DNA from 3 places in the Streptomyces sp. RGM 3693 genome. Region 2 is predicted to be linked to each of the others. Evidence: riboswitches for the same ligand, from Rfam matches in the RefSeq annotation. Region 2 holds a riboswitch; each other region holds the start of a gene.
The links. A riboswitch is a leader RNA that binds a small molecule or an ion and turns the genes downstream of it on or off. The one in region 2 is predicted to bind magnesium.

Region 1 (7,397 bases), on a different contig from region 2:
CAGTCCGGTCCTGAGGAAGAACCAGACGGCGAGCGGGAAGAGGAAGTTGGCCGGGAAGCTCGCCAGGACCTGGACCAACGGCTGGGCGATGCGTGTCAGTTTCGGGGAGAAGCCGATCCGGACCCCGATGGGGACCCAGACCAGGGTGGCACCGGCGACCACCACGATCACCCGGGCGAGGGTCGCCAGGCCCAGCAGCAGGGGTTCACCGAAGACGCCGAGCCCGGTGCGGTCGCGCAGGTAGCCGATGAGGTCGATCAGGCCCCAAAGGATCATGCCGCCGGCCACGACGGCGAAGGCGATGTCGCCGGTGCGCTGCCGGCGCCGGTCGGCGAGCAGCGGTCGGTCGTCGGTGCCGAAGATCCGGCCCGCCCGGGCCAGTTCCCGCCCCAGGGGCCGCAGCAGGCGTCCGGCCAGCGCGGGCCAGTGGGAGCGGCGTAGGAAGTCCAGGACGTAGGAGCGCTGGACCTCGCTCGCCTCGGACTGCTCGTTCTTGAACTTCTCCACCCAGGCCGTCAGCGGGCGCCAGAAGAGGAAGTTCACGCCGATGACCATGACGGCCATGGTGACGATCGCCCAGCCGACCTTTCCCAGGTCGCCGTCGGCGATGGCCGCACCGGCGTAGGAGCCGACGCCGGGCAGGGCGTAGTCGCGGTTGTTGACGCTGATGGCCTCGGAGGCGACGAGGAAGAACCAGCCGCCGCCGAAGCTCATCATGCCGTTCCACACCAGTCCGATCGCCCCCGCCGGCAGTTCCACCTTCCAGAAGCGCATCCAGCGGGTGAAGCGGAACGAGCGGGAGAGTTCGTCCAGTTCGCGTGGGAGGGAGGTGAGGGAGTGGTAGAAGCCGAAGGTCATGTTCCACGCCTGCGAGGTGAAGATCGCGAAGATCGACGCGCACTCCAAGCCCAGCATCGAACCGGGGAACAGGGCGATGAACCCGGTCACCGCGACGGTGAGGAAGCCCAGCACCGGCACGGACTGGAGGATGTCCAGGGCCGGGATGAGGATCCGCTCCAATCGGCGGCTGCGGGCGGCGGCGTAGGCGTAGACGAAGGTGAAGACCGTCGAGACCGCGAGCGCGACGAACATCCGCAGCAGGCTGCGTGCGGCGTCGTAGGGCAGTTGGCCGGGGTCGGTGTCGACGTTGACGTGCTGGCCGGTGGCGAAGCGGACCGTGGTGCCCTGGCCCACCCGCAAGGTGGCGTACAGCAGGACCAGCACCGCGGCGGCGACCACCACGTCCACCCAGCTCATTCGGGACATCCGGCCGGCGACCCGGGAGGGCAGGGAGGCCCGCACGACCTCCGGGCGCGTGGGGAACGACGACATCACATCAACCTCCGACCACACTGTGGCCCCGACACCGCCCGCACCGCGCCCGTGGCGGACGGCCATGGTGCGAGTACGGGGCGGATTTCCGGCCCGGCGTGGGAGAAAACAGACAGGGAAGGACGCCTGCCGCAGGGGACGTGCCACGGCGCGTGCGGCGGGATCGAGACGAACGGGCGAGGCGCTACGGGCTTGGCCACGGATGCCGGGTCGATGCCGGGGAGAGTGGCGGACGCGTCAGTGGCTGCCGGTGAGGCAGCGGGGACTGAGGGGGTCTTGACCCATGGCTGCCTCCGTTCCGTGATGCGGTTCCACGGCGCCGGCCAGATGCCGCATCCGAAGTGCGGCGGGACGTGCGCCGTGAGCAGTCTGCCGCTTATTGCATCCATACGCAAATAAACGCGGTGCCGGCATGGTCGTACCCTTGGGGCTATTTGCGCATACGTGCAAATGTATGGATAAGTGCAGGCCAAGGCTTTGGGGGTGCGAGGTCGGTGTCGGAGCGCCCGCCGGCCGTCGGGCGCCGGCTCTACTTGCGTCGATGTGCAAATAGGTGCAGACTCTGAGGCGTTCAAAAGAAGGCACCTCGTTCGGTGAGGCGTCTGCAACGGACACAGGCCACTGACCCCACGACGTCGAGAGACGCCCAGGGTCAGGACAGGTCTCCCCGGCCCAAGGGGTGACCCCAAGTGGCTTCCCCCGTGGGGGATCACGCCGTGCAGTGCCAAAGCTCTGACGAGTTGGGGTGTACCGGTCGGGTTGACCGGTCCGCTCCTTGCCGAGTCGTACGGCGCCCCCGCGCGCCCCGGCCGGGAGGAGGCGAGAGACATGGACCGCGGTCCTCATAGTCCGGGCCACAGTAGGCCCGACCTCCGCCTGCCCTCGCTCCGTCCCGGCACGCGGTAACCACCCTCTGCGCGCTCCTCGCGCCCCTGCCCCGGCACCCGTGCGGCCTGCCGCCGCCGCGGGTCGTCGGCCTGCGCGCTGAGGGCAACGGGTTGCCCCCGCTTGCCCAAAACCTCCCCCTCGGGGGAACGGGAGGCCCTGCCATGACCGAAACCGCGCTCAGCAATCCGACCACTCCGGCACCGCGCGCCGCCGTCCTCGACGACGCCCACGTCGGCGACATCCGCGGCGCCCTGGGCACCATCAAGCAGGACGACACCGCCCCGCGCCACGGCCTGTCCGCGAAGCTCAAGACCCTGCTCGCCATCATCGGTCCCGGCCTGATCGTGATGGTCGGCGACAACGACGCCGGCGCCTTCGGCACCTACACCCAGGCCGGCCAGAACTACGGCACCCGCCTGCTGTGGACCCTGCTGCTGCTCGTCCCGGTCCTGTACGTCAACCAGGAGATGGTGCTCCGGCTGGGTGCCGTCACCGGGGTGGGGCACGCCCGGCTCATCCTGGAACGGTTCGGGAAGTTCTGGGGCGCGTTCTCGGTCATCGACCTGTTCCTGCTCAACGCGCTGACCATCGTCACCGAGTTCATCGGCGTGACCCTCGCCGTCGGCTACCTCGGACTGCCGAAGACCGCCAGTGTGCTGGTCGCCGCCGCGGTGGTGATCGTTGCTGCCTCCACCGGGTCCTTCCGCCGCTTCGAACGCACCGCGGTCCTGCTGTGCCTGGGCTCCCTGCTGCTGATCCCGATCTACTTCATCGCCCACCCCGCCACCTCGCAGATGGCGCACGACTTCGTCGTCCCCGGCCTGCCGGCCCACTCCCAACTCTCCGACGTCATGCTGCTGATCATCGCGATCGTCGGCACGACCGTGGCGCCCTGGCAGCTCTTCTTCCAGCAGTCCTACGTCATCGACAAGCGCATCACCCCGCGCTTCATGCGCTACGAGAAGGCCGACCTGTGGCTCGGCATCGTCATCGTGGTCATCGGCGCGGCGGCGATGATGGGCTTCACCGCGGTCACGTTCGCCGGTACCGGCGGCTTCGGGAAGTTCGACGACGCGGCGGGCGTCGCACACGGCCTGGAGGCGTACGCGGGCAAGACCGCCGGCGTGCTCTTCGCCATCGCGCTGCTCGACGCCTCGATCATCGGCGCCTCGGCGGTTTCGCTGTCCACGGCCTACGCGCTCGGCGACGTCCTGGGCCTCAAGCACTCCCTGCACCGCGGCATCAAGGGCGCCAAGGGCTTCTACGCCGTCTTCGCCGGCCTCATCCTCACCGCCGCGATCATCGTGATCATCCCCGGCTCCCCGCTGGGCCTGCTCACCGAAGGCGTCCAGACCCTCGCCGGCGTCCTGTTGCCCTCCGCCTCGGTCTTCCTGCTCCTGTTGTGCAACGACCGTGCCGTACTGGGCCCGTGGGTCAACGGCAAGGCCATGAACGTCTTCACCTCCTTCGTGGTCGCCGTCCTCGTCACCCTCTCCGTCATCCTGACCGCCGCCGTCCTCTTCCCCGACCTCACCTCCGCCGCGATCCTCGACATCATGGCGATCTGCGGCGTCGCCGGCCTGCTCGCCCTCGGCTACGCGGAACTGCGCCGTCGACGCAAGGGCTGGAGAAGCAGCGGCCGGCCCATCGACCGCACCGGCAGGGAAACCTGGCGGATGCCCCCGCTGGACCAACTGCCGGCCCCCGTCCTCTCCACCGGCCGCAAGGTCGGCCTGACCGCCCTGCGCACCTATCTGCTGGTCGCCATGGCCCTGGTGATCGTCCGCATCGTCCAACTCGCCATGGGCGCCTGACCACCCACCCGATCAGGTGGCGGCGGGTCCTCCCCACCCGCCGCCACCGAAACCCCCGTACGAAGAAGGGAGGGCCCATGCGCCTGCTCCCGCACCTCACCGGCCCCCGACCCATCGCGTCGCCCCTATGCCCCCGCCCCACCACCAACCACCGTCCCGGCCCGCGCCCCACCGGCCACATCTGCCCGCGGATCCGTTTGACCCTGCACGACGGCACCGAGCGGGACTACCTCCTCGACGGGCCGAGCAACTGCCCGCGCCCCCAGGGCCCGCACGCCACGTACGAACCGCGAGTACACCTCGCGTACGTCCTCGCCCGCCAGGGCCATGACGCCCGCTGGCTCGCCCGTTTCGCCGACCTGCCGCTGCCGGCCGCCGAGCGCGTCACCGAAGCCGCCGCCCGGGCCAGCCGCACCTGATACGGCCCGTGCGCCGCACGGGGCCCATCAGGTCCGCACGGGCGCGGTAAGCCCGCACACCGCCGAACCGTTCGCCCACCCGCGGCCAGTCCGCCTGGACTGCCGCGCCACTCTACGGAGGTGACTCCCACATGTCCGTCTTCACCGCTGTCCACATCCGCCACACCGCCACTGCCGTCCACGGCCGGAACACCGGCCACAGCATCCTCGGCGCGCTCGCCATCGTGGTCCGACGCATCGCCGACAGCCCCCTCGACGGCCCCGTACTGCATACGCTCCGCGGCCTGACGACCGTGCCCGAGCCCACCCCCGAGGAGCGCCCCGCCCGCCCACACGCCCACTGGCACACCGTCCTGGACCCCCAGGGCCGTCGGCGCCTCGAAGCGCACTGGCACGTGATTCCCTGACTCCCGCCCCCTGCGCACGGAAGACAGCGGTCCGGCAGCCCCTTCCCGCCGGACCGCTTCGGCGCACCGCCGCGCGAACCCCGCACCGCCCGCTGCTGTCTTCACGTCAGTTACCGGAAACCAGAGCCGATACCGCGAGGCGGTCGTCGACGCGGGAGGTGCCCGCGGAGAAGTGCCGGGCTGGAGGGATGGGGAGCACGCCGCCATCCACGGGCAAAAGAGGGATGAGGGCGTGGTGGCTCTCACCGGTGCTGCGGCGTCGATCTGCGGTACGGGTCAGGAAGTCGGGCTGCGAGGGCATTACGCTCGTTCCACGCCGGACCGGCCCCCGACGGTCGGCGATGGTTCGGCGACGTTACGCGCTGCTCTGCTTGCTGAGGACGGGCATGCGACGCGCACTCTGGCGGCCAGCGTCGCCCATCTTTCCTGAACAACCGCGCCCGGCCGTGGAGCCGTGAACGCCCCCTCGTCGGAGGGGGCGTTGTTGCCTTACTTGGCTGCGCGCTTCTTGCGTGCTGGCTTCGAAATAGGAGCCTCGGACTCGCGTGCGCCGGCTACGAATGGCTTGACGGCTTCTTGAAGCCTGGCCACGTTTTCGGCGCCAAGGTCAGCCTCATACCACTTGAGATCAAGGATCTGACGGATGCCGATCTGCTTCGTGCCGTCTTCGTTCATCTCCTCGGTTTCGTACTCCTCGTCCACCATCGCAGGCACAGCGAACCGGACCGTCGAGACGCCGTCCGTTACCTCGGGATTGAGGTCATCCTGGAGAATCGATCGCCAGTAAGTCGCCTTCTTGATGATCTGGTTGCCGACCGGAATGGGAGTGATTACCTCCTGAACACCCGGCTCGCCCTTCTGCGACTCATCAACCTGGATGGTTTCTTTAACGGACATGTTGGCGCCCCTTTCCTGTATGGTGCGCCTCAAACTTTAGCGGAAATAGGCGAGTTGAAGCCAATCGGGTTTCAGGAGCGGCTATCTCTCGCGAGTGAGAGGGCAAGCCGGCCGATCGCTGATGGAATCCCAGACGTTTCCCCTGGAAGGCTTCCACTTTGCGAGTTTTCAGTCGCGCTCATTGGTGAACTTCTCCGCCAAGCCCCCACAGTTCCTTGATGCCGATTTGCCTAGATTCGCGCTCCTGAAGCGGTTGCCGTTAGTGCCCAGGGGTTGCGTCTCGTGATGATGGTCCAAGATGGCGTTGGTTCAATACTCGCCGGATCGGAGGCGATGGGGTTCGGGTCTGGGTGCGTCGCAGCAAAGGTGAGCGTGCGTCAGGCTTCCCGTTTTGGGAGGCGGCCGGTTCGGTGCAGTTCCTCAATGACGCGTTGCTTCAGCTTGCGGATGTCGGCGGCGCTGAGGCTGTCCGCTACGGCGATGGCGGCGTTGGTTACGGCCTGCGCCACATCTGCTTCCAGGTCGCCATCGGCGACGGGTGAGGCGACGGCACTGTCGCTGAGGGGTGTGGTAGCGGTGGGCTCACCGCCGCGGAGGACCTCTTGACTTGAGCCGGGCGCCCGCTGGAGCACTTTTTCGACTTTGCCGTAGGTGAGGTCTCGAACGGGCCGGCCGTCTTCGACCTTCATGTAGGTGTTGATCGTGGCGTTTGATGCCTTTGCTACGTCGATCTTGTTCATGCCCAGCTCGACTCGTCGACGCCTGACGCCCTGTCTGGTCAGAGGCCACTGTCTCGGGACGTCATCGTGCTCGCGGTATCTCGGCGGGGGCGTTACGTGGACCAGTAGGGGTCACGCACATCCGGGGTGTAATCCGGACCCTCGCTGGGAGCCTTGGGAAACTTATCGCCTTCTCTCCTTCGATGTCACCGCTGGGCCCATCAGACAGGGCGCCAATGCCAGCGGAAATGTCTACGTCGCCGGCACCGCCCACCGTAAATCCAACGACGCGGCCGTCGGATGCTTTACCGGAGAGTGAAGGGGCTCGGGAGTTTGAGGAGCTGATCTCGAACCTCTCCTTCTTCCAGTGTTCACTGACGGCTGTGAGCAGCTCAGTCATCTTCTTCTCTGAGATTTTGGTGCGTACATAGCGATGTCTGCCGACGTGTACTTCGCCGGTCGGCTTGTTCGTGAAGGAATTCTTCACTTCCGACATGTGGGCCGGACCTTCTCGCCATTTGAGGTTGGGTTGTACCGCCTTGAAGATTTTGTCCAGAAGCGAGTCGACCTGCTTGACGGCCTGCGGTACGCCGATAGTCGGCTCGGGTTCCCCGCCGCGCAATGTAGAGCACGCGCTGAGACTGCTCAATGCGAGGATGGTGATGACGGCTATAAGTGGAAAAGTTTTTCGGCGCACCATTTTTATCTCCTAGCCTGAAAGGGGACTTTTTCGGGTGCTTCAGTGGAAGGCACATGTTGGCATCCACTCGGCCTTTGTAGCCTCCGAGTCGATGGGTCAGTTGTCCCTATTCTTGCTTGGCGTTTTCGAGCGCGGAGAAGCGAAGGTTTTCGAGGTCGCGGATAGCCAGAGTCACTGGGCGTCATCCAAAGGGGGTGGCCTGTCGGACAGTGTGCTGCGCC
Region 2 (7,397 bases):
TTGTCCTGCTGGAAGCTGGAGCCGTCGGCGGAGCGCTGTTCGGGGACGACGTAGCCGACCAGTACCTGGGTGCCGGCCGGGGTGGTCTGGACGGCCGCGGCGGCGCCGAGGACGCCGGGCAGGTCGGCCAGGGCGGCGTCGATCTCGCCCAGCTCGATCCGGCGGCCGCCGAGTTTGATCTGGTCGTCGGCGCGGCCGACGAAGAGCAGGCCCTCGGGTTCGGCGCGGACCAGGTCGCCGGTGCGGTAGGCGCGGGCGGTGCGCAGGACGTCGTCGGGCCGGAAGCGCTCGGCGTCCTTGGCGGGGTCGAGGTAGCGGGCGGTGCCGACGCCGCCGATCAGCAGCTCGCCCTCCGCGCCGTACGGCACCGGCTGCCCGGTCCGGTCGACGACGGCGAGCTGCCAGCCCTCCAGCGGCAGGCCGATGCGGACCGGCTGGCCGGGCCGGAGGCGGGCGGCGCAGGCGACGACGGTGGTCTCGGTCGGGCCGTAGGTGTTCCACATCTCGCGGCCGGGCCCGGCGAAGCGGTCGACGAGCCCGGCGGGGCAGGACTCGCCGCCGACGATCAGCAGTCGGACCCGGCGCATCGCCTCGTCCGGCCAGAGTGCGGCGAGGGTGGGGACGGTGGAGACCACGGTGATGCCGCGCTCGACCAGCCACGGGCCGAGTTCGTGGCCGGCCCGGACCAGCGAGCGGGGGGCGGGCACCAGGCAGGCGCCGTGCCGCCAGGCGAGCCACATCTCCTCGCAGGAGGCGTCGAAGGCGACGGACAGCCCGGCCAGCACCCGGTCGCCGGGGCCCAGCGGCCGGTCCTGGCAGAACAGGCCGGCCTCGGCGTCGACGAAGGCGGCGGCGGAACGGTGGCTGACCGCCACGCCCTTGGGCGCGCCGGTCGAACCCGAAGTGAAGATGATCCAGGCGTCGTCCTGGAGGCCGGGGCCACGCGGGTCCCCGGCGGGCCGGGACAGGCCGGGCAGCAGGCCGTCCGGGCCGAGGACGGCGCAGACGGCGGCCTCCCGGAAGACGGTGGCGGCCCGCTCGTCGGGGTCGTCGGCGTCGACCGGTACGTACGCCGCTCCGCTGCGCAGGACGGCGAGGATCGACAGGTACAGCTCGGCGGTTCCGGAGGGCACGCGGACTCCGACCCGGTCGCCGGGACCGATCCCACGGTCCCTGAGCTGCCGTGCGCGGCGTTCGATCTCGGCACACAGATCGCGGTAGGTGATCACCTCGGAACCCGTGTCCAGGGCGATCGCCTGGGGATGTGCGACGGCGGTGGCATCGAGCACGTCGAGCAGCGTCCGCGGGGCCGGGGTGCCGGCGGTGCGGTATACGGCCCGTTCGGGCACTGGCTCGGACGGCTCGAAGGACGATTCGAGAAGGGGCGACGACATCGATATGCCTCTGTTCGGTGCCGGTGGGTGTGAAGACCCTCGGACGTTCGCCCCTAGAGATGCCGCTGACCAGGCACGGGTTCGCCTGCCGGGCTGTCAGATCCGCTAATCGAACATGCTGTGAAAGTGCCGGTCGGCCGCTTGGGCAGGTGGCACTGGGAATGCGGCTCGGACGCCTGACCGCGACGTGGGAAAGAATTGACTCCGGCCGGGGATTGTTTTCGGCACCGCTCCCCCGGAACCACAAAACCGCAGGTCAGAGCCACAATGCGGATCGGTTACGGACCAACCGGTCAAGCCTTGGCCAAATAATTGCGCACATGAGCAATTATTCATCGAGTTCTCATAGCGCCCTCATCGCGCTGTCATGACACCGCCATACCCTCGCAACGCGCCCGTCACACCCCGGAACATCCCCACGATGTCCACCAACAGGAAGCCGGCGCGGACTACTTGAGAATGTTCACCGCCCGGGCCACCACCAGGACGACCGTCAGCAGCGACACCGCCGACTGGAGCAGCATCAACAGCTTCGCCCAACGAGTCAACGGCATCACGTCGGTCGGGCTGAAGGCGGTGGCGTTGGTGAAGGACAGGTACAGATAGTCGGCGAACTGCGGCTCCCAGTGCTCCGGGGCCAGCTCTGGCGTCGCCATCTGTGGGAAGAGGAAGTCGGGGTAGCGGCGCACCGCATGGACCCGGGCGACCGGGCCGCCGCGGTCCCACTCCCAGTACCACAGCGCGAAGACGATGACGTTGGTGGCCCAGATGCTGCCGCCGGTCGCCAGCAGCGGCCCGGCGTCCCCGCCCTCGGTACCGCGCACCAGACCGATCACCAGATGCACCGCGGACCAGCCGTTCGCCGCGCTGATCATCGCGATCAGCGCCAGCCCCGCCCACCGGTAGAGCCGGGAGACCCGCTCGATGCGGAACGGGTCGACCACCACCAGCACGAGCAACAGCGCGGTCTCCAACCCCGGCAGCAGCCACTCCGGATGGATCGCCAACCGCTCCGGCAGCCGCCACTGCAAGGCCACCGCCACCGACACCGCGAGCGTCGAGGGCCAGCGGGGCTCACCGCGGGTGACCCGCCGCCAGGCCGGCCGCAGCCGCCGCCCCGCCTCCTCCACCCCCGCGACGGCGGGCGCCAACAACGCCTCGATGCGGTCCAACCGCTCGGCTTCGGTACCGGCTTCGCCCGCCTTGCCGGGCTCGGGGTCCTGGGACATGCGGCTCATGCTCACCCGAGGTCGGTGCGGTGTCCAGCAGCTCGGCCCGGACGGCGGGACGGACCCGTCGCGGGGTTAAGAGTCGGTCAAAAACTTGCAGACTTGCGCAAGTGTCTCCTGGCGGGGTCTACACTTCTAGAGGTTTACGACAGCGGTCACCTCGTTCGGTGAGGCGTCGTCATGGACACAGGCCACTGATCCCACCCGTCGAGAGACGCTCCGGATCAGGACAGGTCTCCCCGGCCCAAGGGGTGACCCCAAGTGGCTGCCCCGCACGGGGCTACGCCGTGACGTGCCAAAGCTCTGACGAGTGGGGGTGAACCAGTCGATGGGGACTGGTCCGCTCCTTGCCGGATCGACGACGGCGCACCCTACGCGCCCCGACCGGAAGGAGGCGAGAGACATGGATTGCAGTAGTCCGGGCCATCATCGGCCCCCCTTCCGCCTGCCCTCGCATTCTTCCGGCACGCGGTAGCCACCTTCCCTGCGCGGCCTCCCCGCCGCACCACGCCCCCGTACGGCCCACCGCCGACACGGGTCGCCGTGCTGCGCGCCCGCGCAGGGAAGATGGCTGCCTCGCGCCCCCAACACCTCCCCCGCCCGGGGGACTTGGAAGGTCGCCATGACCGAGACCACCGTCCGCTCCACGGTCCCCGCCCCGCACCCCACCGCCGTGCTCGACGACGCGCACACCGGTGACATCCGCGGCGCGCTCGGCACCATCAAGCACGACGACACCGCCCCGCGCCGGGGCCTGTCCGCCAAGCTCAAGACCCTGCTGGCCGTCGTCGGCCCCGGCCTGATCGTGATGGTCGGCGACAACGACGCCGGCGCCTTCACCACCTACGGCCAGGCCGGCCAGAACTACGGCACCCACCTGCTGTGGACCCTGCTCCTGCTCGTCCCGGTCCTCTACGTCAACCAGGAGATGGTGCTCCGGCTCGGCGCCGTCACCGGCGTGGGGCACGCCCGGCTCATCCTGGAACGGTTCGGGAAGTTCTGGGGCGCGTTCTCGGTCATCGACCTGTTCCTGCTCAACGCGCTGACGCTGGTGACGGAGTTCATCGGCATCACCCTCGCCGCCGGATACCTCGGGCTGCCCAAGGTCGGCGCGGTGCTGCTGGCCGCCGCCGTGATCATCGCCTCCGCCTTCACCGGGTCGTTCCGGCGGTTCGAGCGGATCGCCATCGCCCTGTGCGCGGCGTCGCTGCTGCTCGTCCCGCTCTACTTCCTGGTCCACCCGTCCACCGGACAGATGGCCCACGACTTCGTCGTCCCGCACCTCCCCGACGGACCCGGTGGACCGTCGGCGGTGATGCTGCTGATCATCGGCATCGTCGGTACCACCGTCGCCCCGTGGCAGCTCTTCTTCCAGCAGTCCTACGTCATCGACAAGCGCATCACCCCGCGCTACATGTCCTACGAGAAGGCCGACCTGTGGATCGGCATCGCCATCGTGGTGCTCGGCGCCGCCGCCCTGATGGGCTGCACCGCCGCCGCCTTCGCCGGCACCAAGGGCGTCGGCGCCTTCACCGACACCGCCGGCATCGCACACGGCCTGGCCGCACACGCCGGCAAGCTCGCCGGAGTGCTGTTCGCCATCGCCCTGCTGGACGCCTCGATCATCGGCGCCTTCGCGGTGTCCCTGTCCACCGCCTACGCCATCGGCGACGTCTTTGGCATCCGGCACTCCCTGCACCGCGGAGTCGGCGGCGCCAAGGGCTTCTACGCCGTCTACGCGGGTCTGGTCGCCGCGGCCGCCGCGATCGTGCTGATCCCCGGCTCGCCGCTGGGCCTGCTCACCGAGGGCGTACAGACCCTGGCCGGGGTGCTGCTGCCCTCCGCCTCCGTCTTCCTGCTGCTCCTCTGCAACGACCGGGCGGTGCTCGGCCCCTGGGTCAACGGCCCCCGGACCAACGCCTTCACCGCCGCCGTCGTCGGCGTCCTGGTCACCCTGTCGGTGATCCTCACGGCCTCGGTCCTCTTCCCGGACATCGACGCGAGCACCATCCTCACCCTCATGGCCGGCTGCGGCGCGGCCGGGGTACTGGCGCTCGGGTACGCGGAGGTGCGGCGCCGCCGCAAGGGCTGGGCGTTCGGCGGCCGGCCGGTGGACCGCACCGGCCGGAACGACTGGCGGATGCCGCCCCTGGAGGCGCTGCCCCGACCGGTCTTCTCCACCGGACACAAGGTCGGCCTGGCCGCGCTGCGGACCTATCTGCTGCTCGCCATGGTCCTGGTCGTCGTCAAGCTCGTCCAAGTGGCGCTCGGCCACTGAGGTTTCCGGCCCACCGCCGGTACCGGTCCACCATCCCGCCCTCTCCGAGGAGGTGCTCCCATGCACACCCTGACCGTCGTCGACTTCCTGGTCCGACTCGCCACCGGCGTGGCCTGCGGAGCGCTCATCGGTGTCGAGCGCCAATGGCGCGCCCGGATGGCGGGCCTGCGCACCAACGCCCTCGTCGCCGCCGGCGCCACCCTCTTCGTCCTCTACAGCACCGCCGTCGGGGACTCCGGCAGCCCCACCCGGGTCGCCTCGTACGTCGTCTCCGGTATCGGCTTCCTCGGTGGCGGGGTGATCCTGCGGGACGGGGCGGGGGTACGCGGACTGAACACCGCCGCCACCCTGTGGTGCTCGGCCGCGGTCGGCGTACTGGCCGCCTCCGGACGGCTCGAATTCGCCGTCCTCGGCACCCTCGCCGTGCTCGCCGTCCACCTCGTCCTGCGCCCGGCCGGGCGGCTGCTGGACCGGGCCCCGGCGTCCGGGTCCGACCCCGACGCGGCCGTGCACGCCACCGTGCACGTGGTCTGCGAGCGCCGGGCGGAGACGCACATCCGCGCCCTCCTGCTCCAGGCGCTGACCTCGTCCGGACTGACCCCCATCAGCCTGCGGGCCCGCCGGGACGCCGAGGACACCACCAGCATCCGCGCCGCGGTCACCGTCTCCGGCAACCTCGCCCAGGCCCTGGAACAGGTCATCGCCCGGCTCTCCCTGGAACCCGACGTCCGGGACCTGCACTGGCACCTGGACGAGTCCGAAGTCGCCCCGGAACAACGGGCACTGGCTTGACCAAGCCGGTAAATCCAGCCACCAGAGGGAGAATTGTGGTGGCTGGATTTACCCATCCCACGATCCCGGTCGTTTCCCGGGCCGAACCTTTCCCAACACCCCGGAAGAAACGTTCCGTTAAGAAGCCGTGAAAATTCTGCGCGCACGCCGCTTTCACCTGCCAGGGACCCTCCGGAACGCCCCACCTTCCCCATCCGACACCCCACTCCGGCACCTTCCCCTGCCGCCCGTTGCGAGCGAAGAAGATCACGAACGGAGACGGAATGGCCCGCAATCCCTGAACACCGGACTACGGGAACCCGAAAAGCCGGAAACCCGGACGCCCTGAGCGGAGGGTTCTCGGCACCCCCGGCAGGCTCTCCCGCTCCGGACCGCCACGCACACCGGCCCGGAGCCGCACCCGCGCCACCACACCGCGCAACGCAGCGACCGCCCCGTCCCGGCGCACGGCCGCGGGTGCCTCTCCCCTGCATGAACACCCGGAATGGGCGCGGCAATCCGGCCAATGAAGATCAATTGCCGGGCCCGGAGTACGGCAAGGGCCGGAACACCCGTCACAACCCGCCGAAAGGCAGTTCACAACGGCCGTTCCGGCCCCATCGCGGCCTGATTCGGACGATCCCCCGCGTCGCCCGAATCAGGCGGCCTGACCGGATTCACCACCCTGGCGGGCGGACATCCGGAACCTGTGCTGAGTATATTGGCTCTCAGCCAGTCAACGCAGGAGTTACAGCATGTCCCCCCGCAGCGCATCGGTCAATGAAGAATTGCGGCGGCGCTCCCGCGAGCGGCTGTTGCAGGCGACGGTCGAACTGGTGGGCGAGCGCGGATACGAGGCCACAACGCTCGGCGACATCGCCCAGCGCGCGGGGGCGGCGCGCGGTCTGATCTCGTACTACTTCCCCAGCAAGCACCAGTTGCTCCAGTCCGCGGTGCACCGGCTGATGCACCGCACGCTCCAGGCCGCGCTGGAGCGGGAGCCGCGGCCGACCGGGCCGGACGCCGGACGGGAGCTGATGGCCCGGGCCATCGACGCGATCCTGGGGCTGGCCCACGACGAGCCGCTGCTGATGCGGACGCACATGGCCGGCATCCTGACGTCCGTGGGATTCGTCCAGTGCCCGGAACAGCAACGACTGGCCCAGCTGCTGCGCGAGACGGTGGTGGCCTACGGGTCCGCGGACCCCGACACCGACTATCCGCTGCTACGGGCGCTGCTGATGGGGTCGGTGGTGCCGATGCTGCTCCCGGGGGCACAGATGCCGCGGGTCCGGCTGCGCGCCGAACTGTTCCAGCGGTACGGGCTGGACTGGGAGATGGGCGTGCCCCCGGGCGAACGCCCACCCGAGAACGCACTGCCCCGGGGGCGCCCCGGCGCGTGACGGCACCCAGGACCCATCCGCCCCTGATCCACCGGGCCGGCCCGTCGTCGGACCGGCCCTAACGCTTGTTGTGCCGCGGGGTCAGCAGACCGGCGTCGCGGGCCCCGGCGATCAGTCGTAGGGCCCGGCGCCGGTTGCGGCCGGTGGCGTTCATGACGGCCAAGACCGGGTCCTCGCCGTCCTGCTGGGCCGCGCGGTAGGCCGCCGCGGCGATCTTGCGGCGTTCGCCGGCCCGCGAGCGGACCAGGACGGCGGAGCGGGCCGCGGCGGGCGGCGGGGTGGCGTCCGGTTCCGGTGCACCGTCCGGGACCGGGGTGGGCCC
Region 3 (7,397 bases), on a different contig from region 2:
TGGGTGCCGGACAGGGGCTGGCCACCGCCGTCGTGTACGGGGTGCTCGTCCTGGCCGCGAGTCTGCCCGGCGCCGGGGTGCTGCTGGTCCGCTGGGGCACCGGGCTGCGGAACGCCCGCCGCCGGCCACCCAGTCCGCGCCGTCCGCCGTGTCCGCCGCGTCGCGGGGGTCGGTCGCCTTCTGTCCGTACGGCGGTCGTCGAACGGTCCGCGGACGGGTGAGCGGCCGGCGCGGTGCGGTCTGCGAGGGAGGGGCGGCGGAGGAGAGGGCGGCGGCCCGGTCGACCGGATCCGGTCGAATTTCCCTGGTTCAGCATCTACACATAAAGGCGACATAAGAGCAAAATAAGGATGAGTGGTCGATGCCACGTGATGCGGCCCCGACGCGTGACCGAAGGAGGCGAGTCGTATGGCCGACGTCTCACACCCCAGGGGAGATCTCGCTGGTCACCCTGACGTTTCCGAGATGAGGGCCCGGTTCGAGCGGACGCTCGGCGGGCGGGACGTGGTGTTCGTCGACGGGCCGGTGTTCCTGGTCGGTCTGTACTGCGCGGCATCACCCTGGATCGTGCACTACACGGCCTCGCAACCGGCGCTGGTGAACCACAACCTCATCGTCGGCATCGCGATCGCCCTGCTGGCGATCGGGTTCACCGTCACTCCGGAACGCATGTACGGCCTGAGCGGCGCGATGTGCGCGATCGGCGCCTGGATGATCGTGTCGCCTTGGATCGTTGGACGCGGTCCTGACATGGGGGTCATCTGGAACAACATCGCCATCGGCGCCCTGACCCTGCTGCTGGGTGCGCTGTGTATCGCCGTGGCATCGAGGAGTCGCCGCGTCACGTGAGGCGCGCTCCCGCGGGGGCGCGTGAAAACCACCGGCCCGCTTGCCCTTCGGAGTCCCCAAGCGACGGCAAGCGGGCCGGGCACGTCCGGCGGCGTACGGGCGGTCCCCATTCGGCTACCGGCGCTGGTCCGGTCCCCGTCCGGCTACCGGCGGTGGTCGCGGCCGGAGGTGGCGGAGCGGGGTGGTGTGAAGTGTTGTCCGGCCAGTCCGGCCAGCACCAGTCCGCCGGCCAGGAGCAGTCCGTGCGCCAGGGCCACGCCGGTGACCAGGACTGCGATTGCGGTGGCCAGTATCAGCCAGACCGCCCAGCGCCGGAACGGTGCCGCGGGAGCCGCCGGTATGCGGACGGGCGGGTAGGGGGCGGCGTCGGGTGGGAGCTGTTCCGCGAGGTCGCGGAGTTGATCGTCGTCGGGGGACAGGGAGGGTCCCTCCTCTCCCGGGTGGTGCTGCCGGTCACGCCGAACGGGCAGGGTGGTGGATGGGGCATTGCATCGAAGATCGGGCCGACAGGGCCCGAGGTGTGGTGCGCAACGGCACTCAGGCGTTGTTGTGCCCTGCCGGGCCCCGTGCGTAACGCCGTTGACCGGACATCACCGGAGAGGAGCTCCACCATGTCGGACGACCAGTCGCAGCAGCACCGCCCGCACCCGGAACCCCAGCAGTACCGGCGTGCGGACGAGGTCCGGGACGCCCTCGTCAAGCTCACCTACGGCGCCATGGCGACGGCGACATCACCGACGCCGTCTCGGAGATCATCTGGACCGGCGGCAAGATTGACCCCCGCAATTACCAGGACTTCACCGTCGCTTTCGGGCAACTGCTCACCGGAGCCAGCCAGTTGGCCTTTAAGGCGTTGCAGACCTACTCCGACGGCAAGATCGTCCGCTGGATCGAGGCGAAGCGGCCCGGCCAGCCCGAGCCGGAGAACCCGGCCCCGACGCTGAAGCTCACCGCGGCGGCCCCCGACGACGCGCCGACTGCGGCACCGAAGACTCCGACGGCCGCGCCCGCGAACGCCCACGACTCCACGGCCCGGAATCTGGGCATCGCGGGCCTGGCGGTCGGCGTCCTCGGCCTGGCCCGCTCCCGTGCCGGCAAGCAGGAGCGCGGGGCATAGCCCATGCGATGCCCGGTGGGTGACCGGCAATCCCGGAAGCTCACCGGACACCGCCCCCGATCTACCGACCAGACCGGGGGAGTAAAGAGAAGGAGGACTGGCTGCGGCCCCTGCCGGAGCCAGTCCTCCTTCATGTTCTGAGCCAGGAACTCTCGGTTCCATGGGAGTCCTCGGGCGTCGGAAGAGAGGGCCGGACAGAAGTTTCATGGGAAAACCGTCCCGGGCTGATGGGGCGGTCGGCGCTGTCGCCGCTGGTGGCCGGGGTGTGCAGCTGCCAGCGCAGATCACGCACCTGGGGTTCGCGTGTCAGCCGGACGGCCAGTCGTTCCAAGGCAGCGGCGGCGGGACTGTCCGCGGTGAGCGTCATCTGCAGGAGCACATGGACGCTGCCGTCCGACTGGATGGTGTGGAGACTGTGCAGACGCGTGTCGGTGTCTGCGAATGCGAGGAAGCACAGGGCGCGTATCTTCTTCTCGACGCGGCGGTCGCACACGGCCTGGAGCGTGCAGTGCGTCAGCACAGGGCACACAACGGTCCTGGGGCGCCGGTGGAGCAGGCGGTGCAGGAGATTCATGCGGGCACCTCCCGAGCGGGTCGGCCAATGGAGCGTGTTCGGTGGGGAGTTGACGGGCCGGCACAGCCGCTCTGTGCTTCCTGCGCAGGCGTCTCCCGCAGCGGAGACGGTGGTGGTGTCGGCCTTCTGAGGGGCGGGGGAGGTTGGGTGCGCAGCAGCGATCCCCTGCGAGGGCGCAGCACGGCGACCCGGCACGGCCGGTGGCCGCATGGGTGTGGGGGAGGGGCGCCTACAGCGCGCAGGGGAGGCGGTTACCGCGTACCGGAGGTCGGAGAAGACATACGAATGCGGGCCGACTGTGGCCCGGACTTCTGGAGTGGCCGTCCATGTCTCTCGCCTCCTTGCGGCCGGGACGCACGAGCGCCGGACGGACACGACAAAGCGCGGACCGGCCCACCATGGCTGGTTCACCCCAGCTCGTCAGAGCTTTGGACACTCCACGGCGCAATCCCCGTGCCGGGGAAGCGACTTGGGGTCACCCCTTGGGCCGGGGAGACCTGTCCTGAACCTAGGCGTCTCTTGACGTCATGGGGCCAGTGGCCGGTGACCGTGCAGACGCCTCACCGAACGAGGTGTCTGAATTCATTCGTTTCCAACGGCCAATAAACCTACCCTCGCTCTTGCCTGATCGTGCAAGCCCTTGACGCAACCTTGACCGCGGCCTCTGCGGGCGGCGCACGGCACGGGATCAGTGGTCGTCCCAGTGCCCGTCGTGCAGGGCGTGGCGGTGCCCGTCGTGGACGTAATCCACATGGTCGGCGTGCGGTATGGCGACGTGGCCGCATCCGGGCCGGTGCTGGTGGTCGTGGTCCTGGTGGACCGTGTGGCCTGTGGGCTCGCACTCGTCGGCGTGGTCGTCATGGATCCGGTGCACGTGCCCGTCGTGTACGTAGTCGACGTGGTCGTCGTGCGGGACGGCGACGTGCCCGCATCCCGCCCCGTGCTGGTGCGTGTGGTTCGTGTGAGAAGTGTGCGCACTGGTCAGCATGGCAAACCCTGCTCTCTCCCCCCGCGTCAACGGATCTCTTCCGACGGGAGAGCCTGCACCTTCAGTGTTAACCAAGCTTGGCATTCGCAAAAGTCGCCGGAGGTCGGCCGGAATCAGGGTGGTTCCGATCCCCGGTGCACTCCGCGGGCACAAATAGACATGGAATTCATTTTCATCTAGCGTGGGCGGAACCGCTGCTGAGCCGTGGACGCAGAGCACCGGCTCACCGGCATGTGACCGCACTGCCTGCCTGTGCCTTCGCCGGACGGACTCACAGAAGCGAGCTCACAGAAGCGAGCTCACGGAAGCGAGGAACCACCACGATCAGCAGGAACGCGTCAACACACTGTGGCTCCGGGTGCGTTCGCCCATGCATGCGGCTCGGTGCTCAAGACGTCCGTCGAGGAGATCCCATGCCATTGCCCGGCCAGCTGTCAGCGCGACCGCCGCAGTTCCCCGAACTGAAGGAGGCCGTGCGGCGTCTGCTCGGCCTCGACGAGGACAGCGCCGTGGTGATCCGCCAACTCGCCTGCACCGAGCCTGGTTGCCCGCCGCTTGAGACGGTCATCGCCGTCCTGCCGATGGACGGCCCCGCCCGCCGCTGGACCCTGCACCGCCCGGCCGACCAGGTCACCGAGGGCGACCTGTGCCGCCTGCTCGCCACCGCACCCGAAGGAGCCTGACCCGTCATGACCGACACCGCCGACCGGACACCGCAGGCCGTAGAAACCGCCGACGCCGTGGACGACCGCGTCCCCGTGACCGTACTGACCGGGTTCCTCGGCTCGGGCAAGACCACCCTGCTCAATCGCATCCTCACCGAGCAGCACGGCCTGCGAGTCGCCGTCATCGAGAACGAGTTCGGCGAGGTCGGCATCGACGACGCCCTCGTCCTGGACGCCGAAGAAGAGATCTTCGAGATGAACAACGGCTGCATCTGCTGCACCGTGCGCGGCGATCTCATCCGCATCCTGGGCGCGTTGATGCGCCGCCGGGAGAAGTTCGACCACATCCTGATCGAGACCACCGGCCTCGCCGACCCCGCACCCGTCGCCCAGACCTTCTTCATGGACGACGAGATCGCCGCCCAGCTGCGCTTGGACGCCATCGTCACCCTCGTCGACGCCGCCCACGTCCTGCAGCACCTGGACGAGGTGAAGCCCGAAGGCGTGGAGAACGAGGCCGTCGAGCAGATCGCCTTCGCCGACCGGATCGTGCTCAACAAGACCGACCTCGCCGACGAGGCCACCGTCGCGGAGGTCGTCTCGCGCATCCACGCGATCAACACCGGCGTCCAGATCATCCCCGCCCAGCGCGCCGAGATCGACCTGCAACAGGTCCTGGACGTCGGCGCATTCGACCTCGACCGCGTGCTCAGGGACGACCCGTCCTTCCTCACCGAGACCGAGCACCAGCACGACACCACCGTCACCTCCGTCGGCATCGACCTGCCCGGCGAACTCGACGAGGACCGGCTCAACCAGTGGCTCGGCACCCTGCTGCGCACCAAGGGCGTCGACATCTTCCGCTCCAAGGGCATCCTGGCCATCGCGGGCGCCCCCAAGCAGTACGTGTTCCAGGGGGTGCACATGCTGCTGGTCGGCGAGTTCGGCCGCGACTGGAACGACGGGGAACTCCGCGGCAACCGGCTGGTGTTCATCGGCCGCAACCTGGACCGATCCGAACTGGAACGCGGCTTCGCCGGCTGCCTGGCCGTCGCGGGAGTCGCCGTATGAGCATCGCCGCACCCGGCGCCGACCTGGGGATCGCCTGGGATATCACTCTCGACGACGCCCCGGTGGCACTCAGTACCGAACACGATCTGGTCGCGGTCGCCGGAGCCGAGGGCACCACCGGCATCTTGGACACCGCCACCGGCACCCATACCGCTACCGTCGAACTCCCCGGCGGCGCACTGCATGCGGCGCTGTCCCCCGACGCCCGGCACCTGGTGGCCACCGGGCCGACCGGATACGCGCTCTGGCAGCGGGAAGACGGCAGCACCACCGTCAGGGAAAGCGGTGCCTGGTCATCGGCCGCCCGATGGGCCGATGCCGAGCGGTTCGCCGTCGCCTCCGGCCGCCGCGCCCTCGTACTGGACACGATGGGCGAGGAGTTGTGGGCCACCGAACCGGCCGCCAGTACCGTCACCGACCTGGCCTGGATGCGGGGCGGGCGACGCCTGGCGGTCGCCGCCTACGGTGCGGTGCGCTGCCACGAACGCCACCAGGCCGCCCCGGTGCGGACCTACTCCTACATCGGCTCACACTTGGCGCTGGCCGTCGCCCCCACCGACCGGTGGATCTGCAGCGGCAACCAGGACGCCTCGATCCACATCTGGCGCACCCGGGACGCCGGCGAACTCACCATGTCCGGCTACCCGGAGAAGGTCTCGCGTCTCACCTTCGACGACTCGGGCTGCTGGCTCGCCGCCGACGGCGCCCCCGACGTCACCGTGTGGGACTTCCGCGGCAAGGGCCCGGCCGGCACCGCACCACGCTCGCTGCGCTGCCACGAAACCGTCACGGCCCTGGCCTGGCGGCCCGGTCCCGACGGTCACCTCGCCACCGGGGGCGACGACGGCACGATCGCCCTGTGGCGGGCCACCGCAGGACGGCCAGAAACCCGGCTCCGCCCCGCGCGCACCCTTGACGGCGATGCCGCGGTGACGGCGCTCGCCTGGGCGGGGCCGCAACTGCTCGTCTCCGCGTACCGCGACGGCCGCGTCCGCGCCCACCATCTGCCCTCCCGGACCGCTCTGTGACCACGCACGGGGTGGTCGGCGCATCCCAGGCCCGCCCGGTCGCCCTGGTGGTCTGCCGAGGATGCTGCTGCGGCAACCCGCGCAAGCACCCCGGCAGCGACCACGAGTGGCAACTGGACCGGCTGTACGCGGCGGCTGCCGACTCCAGCGGTCGGTTCACGGTCCGTACGACGGACTGCCTGGGCCCCTGCGACCAGGCCAACGTCATCGTGGTCCAGCCCTCCGGCGAGGGGCGGCGCCGCGGCGGGCGCGCCACGTGGATCGGCTGGGCGATGGGCGATGCCGCAACCGATGACATCGTGCGGTGGGCCGCCGACGGCGGTCCGGGGATCGCCGAGCCACCGCCCACGTTGGAGCTGCAGTTCATCCGCCCGCCGGGCGAGATACGCAAGCGTGCACGCGGGCGGGGCCGTGCACGCAGGTGAGACTGCGGCCGGTCGGCTCGCCGCCAAGTGCCCATGGCCCGAGTGCCCGGCGCACAACGCCTCGGCCGTAAGGGAACCGAGCCGGCCGAGTGCGGGTCCGACGGCCCCCATGGACGGAGCCACGGTCGCGACCGTCGCCGCCACCCTCCAAGCCCTCGCGGCCCCTTCCCGCCTTCGGATCCTCACGACACTCCGGCAGGAGCCACGCTCCGTCACCGAACTCGCCGCCGCCATCGGCCGGGAACAGTCCGCCGTCTCCCACCAGCTCCGGCTGCTGCGCATCCTCGGCCTGGTGACCGGCGAACGGTCGGGGCGTCGCATGGTCTACCGACTCCACGACAACCATGTCGCCCAACTCCTCGACGAGGCGGTCCACCACGTCAGGCACCGCACACTCGGGGTCAAGGACAGCCGGGGGTAAAGGCCGCCACGAGCACATGGCACACGGAGCGCCGTGGAGGCTCGGTGCCGCGTCGGGTCACCGGTCTCGCGCCGATGGGCAGCGCCCGATACCACCGGCGGCCAGGGCACACGCTCAAGGGCATCTTCTTACGCTTCAGTGGCCCACTTCTCATGGCCCGCCGCTGAGCGTCTGCCTCCCATGGTGCACCTCTGGCTATCCCGCGCCCGCGTCGTCACCGCACGGGCGCCTGCTCCTGGTTGCAGTCGGGGCAGAGGCC

Region 1: it holds a riboswitch for magnesium, as region 2 does, so the genes downstream of both, ACO0M4_RS32585 (NRAMP family divalent metal transporter) here and ACO0M4_RS11180 (NRAMP family divalent metal transporter) in region 2, are expected to answer to the same signal.
Region 3: it holds a riboswitch for magnesium, as region 2 does, so the genes downstream of both, ACO0M4_RS34410 (hypothetical protein) here and ACO0M4_RS11180 (NRAMP family divalent metal transporter) in region 2, are expected to answer to the same signal.

Annotation. Positions count from the first base shown of each region.
Region 1 is NZ_JBMPPQ010000003.1:931,209-938,605, reverse strand. Features, by position in the region: gene ACO0M4_RS32590 (ABC transporter permease) at 1-1,332, opposite strand, end outside; M-box (ykoK) riboswitch at 1,911-2,084, shown strand; gene ACO0M4_RS32585 (NRAMP family divalent metal transporter) at 2,382-4,034, shown strand; gene ACO0M4_RS32580 (hypothetical protein) at 4,112-4,453, shown strand; gene ACO0M4_RS32575 (hypothetical protein) at 4,585-4,860, shown strand; gene ACO0M4_RS32570 (hypothetical protein) at 5,350-5,757, opposite strand; gene ACO0M4_RS32565 (hypothetical protein) at 6,135-6,497, opposite strand; gene ACO0M4_RS32560 (hypothetical protein) at 6,559-7,176, opposite strand; gene ACO0M4_RS32555 (hypothetical protein) at 7,358-7,397, opposite strand, start outside.
Region 2 is NZ_JBMPPQ010000001.1:2,613,562-2,620,958, reverse strand. Features, by position in the region: gene pls (epsilon-poly-L-lysine synthase Pls) at 1-1,394, opposite strand, end outside; gene ACO0M4_RS11185 (hypothetical protein) at 1,844-2,623, opposite strand; M-box (ykoK) riboswitch at 2,776-2,946, shown strand; gene ACO0M4_RS11180 (NRAMP family divalent metal transporter) at 3,246-4,901, shown strand; gene ACO0M4_RS11175 (MgtC/SapB family protein) at 4,962-5,693, shown strand; gene ACO0M4_RS11170 (TetR/AcrR family transcriptional regulator) at 6,428-7,075, shown strand; gene ACO0M4_RS11165 (DUF6214 family protein) at 7,134-7,397, opposite strand, start outside.
Region 3 is NZ_JBMPPQ010000003.1:1,356,011-1,363,407, reverse strand. Features, by position in the region: gene ACO0M4_RS34425 (lysylphosphatidylglycerol synthase transmembrane domain-containing protein) at 1-221, shown strand, start outside; gene ACO0M4_RS34420 (SPW repeat protein) at 409-849, shown strand; gene ACO0M4_RS34415 (DUF1775 domain-containing protein) at 1,439-1,966, shown strand; gene ACO0M4_RS34410 (hypothetical protein) at 2,097-2,540, opposite strand; M-box (ykoK) riboswitch at 2,945-3,119, opposite strand; gene ACO0M4_RS34405 (hypothetical protein) at 3,229-3,528, opposite strand; gene ACO0M4_RS34400 (hypothetical protein) at 3,942-4,211, shown strand; gene ACO0M4_RS34395 (CobW family GTP-binding protein) at 4,218-5,264, shown strand; gene ACO0M4_RS34390 (WD40 repeat domain-containing protein) at 5,261-6,292, shown strand; gene ACO0M4_RS34385 ((2Fe-2S) ferredoxin domain-containing protein) at 6,289-6,717, shown strand; gene ACO0M4_RS34380 (ArsR/SmtB family transcription factor) at 6,827-7,138, shown strand; gene ACO0M4_RS34375 (Fur family transcriptional regulator) at 7,353-7,397, opposite strand, start outside.